Pseudoduganella dura: one gene and its partner. The protein of the gene in region 1 binds, or shares a complex with, the protein of each later gene. Links are inferred from orthologs where the notes say so. Each region holds a gene or a part of one and is shown in the gene's direction. Other genes may lie near its edges.

Region 1 (3,144 bases):
TGTTCGCATGCGAGCAGTCGACCACGATATTGGCCGGCAGCTTCGCCTTCGCCAGCGATTGCTCGGCGATCGTCACCGATACGGAATCGTAGTTCGGGCGGCCATCGCCGCCGCGCAGCACCACGTGGCCATAGGCATTGCCGCGCGTGCGCACGACCGCCACGTTGCCTTCCCCATTGATGCCCAGGAACGCGTGCGGGTTGGCGGCCGAGAGGATCGCGTTGATCGCGATGCTGATGTCGCCGTCGGTGCCGTTCTTGAAGCCCACCGGGGTCGACAGGCCGGACGACATTTCGCGGTGCGTCTGCGATTCGGTGGTGCGCGCGCCGATCGCGGTCCAGGCGATCAGGTCGCCCAGGTATTGCGGCGAGATCGGATCGAGCGCCTCGGTGGCCGTTGGCAGGCCCAGCTCGCACACGTCCAGCAGGAACTGGCGCGCCTTTTCCATGCCGATATCCACGCGGAACGAATCGTCCATGAACGGATCGTTGATGTAGCCCTTCCAGCCGGTGGTCGTGCGCGGCTTCTCGAAATACACGCGCATCACCAGCAGCATCGTGTCCTTTACTTCTTCCTGCAGCGCTTTCAGGCGGCGGGCATAGTCCAGGCCGGCCACCGGATCGTGGATCGAGCAGGGGCCGACCACGACGAACAGGCGCTTGTCCTTGCGGTCGAGGATGTTGCGCAGGTCTTCGCGGCCCTTGGTGACGGTGGCGAACGCCGTGTCCGTCATCGGCAGCCTGGCGTGCAGTTCGGCCGGCGTGGGCATGGACGCGAACGAGGTAACGTTGATGTTTTCTAAGTCGAGGGCAGTCATGGCTTCAGGTCTCTGGCTATGCTTTGTTAAGGCTCTGTTTGCTTACGGTATTCTTTTAGGGAGTCGATCAGTGTAGCCGAAATGCGGTAAGCTGTTTCCATGAGTATCGAAAACACATCCCTACCCGCATCGGCCCCCGTATTGGCCCCCGCATTGGCTCCCTTCGTTGCCGCTCCTTTCATCAAGGAAATCGGCCGCGGCGTCAAGGGCGCGCGCAGCATGAGCCGCGCGGACGCGTACACGCTGTATGAGGCCATGCTGAACGGCCGCGTTTCCGACCTGGAGCTGGGCGGCATCCTGCTGGCGATGCGCATCAAGGGCGAGTCCGTCGACGAGCTGGCAGGCTTCCTCGATGCCGCCGAAGCGTCGTTCGCGCCGCTGCGGGCGCCCGCCGGACCGTATGCCCCGGTGCTGATTCCCACCTACAACGGCGCCCGCAAGATGGCCAACCTGACGGCGCTGCTGGCGCTGCTGCTGGCGCGCGAAGGCGTGCCGGTGCTGGTGCACGGCGTGGCGCACGACCTGGGCCGCATCGCCACCGCCGAAGTGCTGGCCGAACTGGGCATCGCCGCCGCGGCCACGGCCGCCGATGCCGAGCGTGCGCTGGCCGACGGCCACGCCAGCTTCATCACGATCGACACGCTGGCGCCGAAGCTGGCCCACCAGCTGTCGCTGCGGCGCGTGCTGGGCGTGCGCAATTCCACGCACACGATCGTCAAGATCCTGCAGCCGTTCGCCGGCCCGGCATTGCGGCTGGTGTCGTACACGCACCCCGAATACCTGGAAACGCTGGGCGAATACTTCACCACCGCCGCCCCGCAGGCGCGCGGCGACGCGTTCCTGATGCGCGGCACCGAAGGGGAGACGGTCGCCAACGCCACCAAGGCGCAAAAGATCGACTGGTTCCACGACGGCGAACGCACCGTGCTCGTCGAGCGGCAGATGTTCGCCGAGGTCGAGCCGGTACTGCCTGAAGACAAGAGCGCCCCCGCCACCGCCGCCTGGATCGCGTCGGTATTGCGCGGCGATACGCCTGTCCCCGATCCGGTCGCCCAGCAGGTCGGCCACTGCCTCGCCGTTTCCCGCGAGTTGCGCAGCCGCCACGGCTGAACCGGGCATCGGCACCGGCGGGCAAGCCTGGCAAGGCTTTACCCGCCCAGGCAGGTACAATGCCCGGTTTGATTGGCGGGGCAGAGACAATGGCGGAACAGTTCGACGTGGTGGTGATCGGTGCGGGCGCGGCCGGAATGATGTGCGCGGCGGCGGCCGGGCAGCGGGGCAAGCGCGTGGTGCTGATCGATCATGCCGAAAAGCTGGCCGAGAAGATCCGCATTTCCGGCGGCGGCCGCTGCAATTTCACCAACATCAACGCGGGGCCGGCCAATTTCCTGTCGGAGAATCCGCACTTCGCCAAGAGCGCGCTGTCGCGCTACACGCCGCAGGATTTCCTCGCGCTCGTCAGGAAATACCGGATCGGGTACCACGAGAAGCACAAGGGCCAGCTGTTCTGCGACGAGTCGGCCGAGCAGGTCATCAACATGCTGCGCGCCGAGTGCGATGCCGCCAATGTGCGCTGGCGCATGCCGGCCACGGTGCAAGGCGTGGAAAAGGAAGGCGAGCTTTTCCTCGTGCAGACGAGCGCCGGCCTCATCGAAGCCGGGGCGGTCGTGATCGCCTCCGGCGGCCTGTCGATCCCGAAGATCGGCGCGACCGATTTCGGCTACCGCATCGCCAGGCAATTCGACCTGGCCATCGTCGAACCCCGTCCCGCGCTGGTGCCGCTCACCTTCGATGCCCGGCAATGGGAGCCGTTCGCGGCATTGGCCGGCGTGTCGCTCGAAGTGGACGTGGAAACCGGCACGCTGAAGGGCCGCAAGGCCACCGGTGCACGCTTCCGCGAAGACCTGCTGTTCACGCACCGCGGCCTGTCCGGCCCGGCCATCCTGCAGATCTCCAGTTTCTGGGAACCCGGCACGCCGATCACGATCAACCTGCTGCCGGAGCTGGACGTGGCCGCCACGCTGATCGAAGGCAAGGGCACGGTCAAGAAGCAGCTCGGCAACGTGCTGGCGCAATGGCTGCCGTCCCGCCTGGCGGACGGGCTGCTGAAGGCGCACGATTTCAACGCCGAAGCGCGCCTGGCCGATATGCAGGATGCCCAGCTGCGCCGCCTTGGTCAGGCCATCAACGCGTGGACCATCACGCCCGACGGCTCCGAAGGCTACCGCAAGGCCGAGGTCACCCGCGGCGGCGTCGATACCAGGGAACTATCGCAGCAGACCATGGGGGTCGTGAAGGTGCCCGGCCTGTACTTCATCGGCGAAGCC
Region 2 (3,104 bases), 2.3 Mb from region 1 along the record:
CGTCCATGTCGGCCGCGATGGTGCTGATGATGTTGTTCTGGCTGGTGGATTGGGTGGACAAGGCGAGCCTGCTACGGTCGGGTTTGAAGTGCCGCGATTATACGACATGCACGTCTTTAGTTGCCGACATACCACGAGCGCCAGGCTTTGTGAATTAGTTTTTGACGGCATTTTGGCATGCATGTATAATCGTTGGTTCTCTGAGTTCCGCCCACGTCAAGGTACCGTCGACGCGGGTGTCGAGCAGGGGAATTTTCTTAACATTTGATGAGGTTTCAAATCATGTACGCGGTCATAAAAACCGGTGGCAAGCAATACAAAGTTGTCGCTGGCGAAAAACTCAAAGTAGAACAGATACCTGCTGACATTGGTTCCGAACTCACCATCGATCAAGTCCTCGCCGTTGGCGCGGGCGACAGCATCAAGTTTGGTGCTCCACTGGTTGAAGGTGCAACGGTTCTCGTGAAAGTGGTTTCCCAAGGTCGTCACGACAAGGTCAAGATCTTCAAGATGCGCCGTCGTAAGCACTACCAGAAGCACCAGGGCCATCGCCAGAACTACACCGAAATCCAAATCGTTTCGATCAACGGCTAATCGCTGTTATCTGAATTCTTCAATCAAGGAGCAATAAATGGCACACAAAAAAGGTGGCGGTACTACCCGCAACGGCCGCGATTCCGAATCAAAGCGCCTGGGCGTTAAGGTTTACGGCGGTCAAACGATCAACGCCGGCGGCATCATCATCCGCCAGCGTGGCACCCCAGTCCGCGCCGGCGAAGGCGTTGGCACCGGCAAGGACCACACCCTGTTCGCACTGGTCGACGGCGTGGTCAAGTTCGTGGTCAAGGGCGCAGGCAACAACAAGTTCGTTACCGTCGTTCCGGCTGCTCAGTAATTCAGCCCACACGGTGATGTAAGGCGCGAGCCTTTGTTATCGAAAGGCTCTGCCATCGGTGGAGCCTTTTTCATTTTCAGGCGGTAGATATGAAGTTCATCGACGAAGCACGCATCGAAGTCATTGCCGGTAACGGCGGCAACGGCTGCGCCTCTTTCCGGCGTGAGAAGTTTCGCCCATTCGGCGGCCCGGACGGCGGCGACGGCGGCACCGGCGGCACCATCTGGGCCGTGGCCGACCGTAACATCAACACGCTCGTCGACTACCGCTATTCGAAAATGCACCGCGCCGACAACGGCGAACCGGGCCGCGGCTCCGACTGCTACGGCAAGGGCGCGGCCGACGTGACGCTGCGCGTGCCGGTCGGCACCCTGATCATCGACGACGTGACCGGCGAGATGCTCGCCGACATGACCGAGCATGGCCAGGTCGAAATGCTGGCCAAGGGCGGCGAGGGCGGCTGGGGCAATATCCACTTCAAGACGTCGACCAACCGCGCGCCGCGCCAGAAAACCGACGGCAAGGAAGGCGAACGCCGCGAACTGCGCCTGGAACTGAAGGTGCTGGCGGACGTGGGCCTGCTGGGCATGCCGAACGCCGGCAAGTCGACGTTCATCACGGCCGTGTCGAACGCGCGCCCGAAGATTGCCGACTATCCGTTCACGACGCTGCACCCGAACCTGGGCGTGGTGCGCGTGTCGCATGAAAAAAGCTTCGTGATCGCCGACATTCCAGGCCTGATCGAGGGTGCCGCCGAAGGCGCGGGCCTCGGCCACCAGTTCCTGCGCCACCTGTCGCGCACCGGCCTGCTGCTGCACATCGTCGACCTGGCGCCGTTCGAAGCCACGGTGGACCCGGTGAAGGAAGCCAAGGCGCTTGTGAAAGAGCTGGAAAAGTACGACGAAGCGCTGCTGGACAAGCCGCGCTGGCTGGTGCTGAACAAGCTCGACGTGGTGCCGGAAGCGGAGCGCGCCAAGCGCGTGAAGGACTTCGTCAAGAAGTTCGGCTTCAAGGGCCCGGTCTTCGAGATTTCCGCGCTCGGCCGCGAAGGCACGCAGGAACTCGTCAACGCGATCTACCTGTACCTGGAAAAGATGCGCCACAGCGAGCAGCGTGCCGGCGAAACGCAGATGACCGAGGAAGCGCGCGGCATCTCGTCGATCGATCCGGACGATCCGCGTTTCAAGATCCTCGACTGATCGCCGTCCGTTACCTCCCAAGGGCCCGCCACGCGGGCCCTTTTTGCATCCCGCCCCGGTAAGCGCACGCGTTACCGGTTAAAATTCTCTCAACTGTTACCTGCCCGATCCGTCACCCGCGGAGCGGGCGGCGTCAGCGGCAAAGCAGGGCGACCGGCCCGGCGACTTCAGCACTTGATCCAGTCCTTCAATAAGAGTTTGCCGCCCCATGAATTCGCGCATCACACATTCCGTTGTCCAGAAAGCCGGCCGCGTCATCGTCAAGGTCGGTTCCTCGCTCGTCACCAACGACGGCCGGGGCCTCGACCAGGCCGCCATCGCGCGCTGGGCCGCACAGATCGCCACGCTGCGAACGCTGGGCAAACAGGTCGTGCTGGTCAGCTCCGGCGCGATCGCCGAAGGCATGCTGCGCCTGGGCTTCGAGCACCGCCCCACCGACATCCATGAACTGCAGGCCTGCGCCGCCGTGGGCCAGATGGGCCTGGCACAGATCTACGAAACGAGCTTTCGCGCGCACGGCATCGGCACCGCGCAGGTGCTGCTCACGCACGCCGACCTGGCCGACCGCGAACGCTACCTGAACGCGCGTTCCACGCTGACCACGCTGCTGTCGCTGGGCGTGGTGCCGATCATCAACGAGAACGACACGGTCGTCACCGATGAAATCAAGTTCGGCGACAACGACACGCTGGGCGCGCTGGTGGCCAACCTGATCGAGGCCGATGCGCTGATCATCCTGACGGACCAGCGCGGCCTGTTCTCCGCCGATCCGCGCAAGGACCCGGCGGCCTTCCTGATCACCAGCGGCATCGCCGGCGACCCGCAGCTCGAAGCGATGGCGGGCGGCGCCGGCTCGAGCCTGGGGCGCGGCGGCATGCTGACCAAGATCCTGGCCGCCAGGCGCGCCGCCAAGTCCGGCGCGCACACCGTGATCGCGTTCGGGCGCGAGGACGAGGTGCTGACGCGGCTGGCCTCCGGCGAAGCGATCGGCACCGAGCTGCAGGCGCAGA

What was found.
Region 2: the proteins of ybiB (region 1) and obgE are in contact, whole or in part, in a crystal structure (PDB 8BFT), measured with the Escherichia coli proteins. The link is inferred for Pseudoduganella dura from one-to-one orthologs.

The regions. Positions count from the first base shown.
Region 1 is NZ_WNWM01000002.1:4,153,224-4,156,367, forward strand. The notes cover bases 96-2,921. They hold ybiB (DNA-binding protein YbiB), read left to right. Parts: upstream 96-916; coding sequence 917-1,927; downstream 1,928-2,921. Other genes in these bases: GJV26_RS18235 (3-deoxy-7-phosphoheptulonate synthase), read right to left, coding at 96-817; GJV26_RS18245 (BaiN/RdsA family NAD(P)/FAD-dependent oxidoreductase), read left to right, coding at 2,017-2,921. Outside these bases: more of GJV26_RS18235, read right to left, coding at 1-95; more of GJV26_RS18245, read left to right, coding at 2,922-3,144.
Region 2 is NZ_WNWM01000002.1:1,865,414-1,868,517, reverse strand. What follows is about bases 254-3,039. They hold obgE (GTPase ObgE), read left to right. Parts: upstream 254-984; coding sequence 985-2,094; downstream 2,095-3,039. Other genes in these bases: proB (glutamate 5-kinase), read left to right, coding at 2,303-3,039; rpmA (50S ribosomal protein L27), read left to right, coding at 632-895; rplU (50S ribosomal protein L21), read left to right, coding at 283-594. In the rest of the region: ispB (octaprenyl diphosphate synthase), read right to left, coding at 1-61; more of proB, read left to right, coding at 3,040-3,104. UniProt on the Escherichia coli protein: An essential GTPase which binds GTP, GDP and possibly (p)ppGpp with moderate affinity, with high nucleotide exchange rates and a fairly low GTP hydrolysis rate.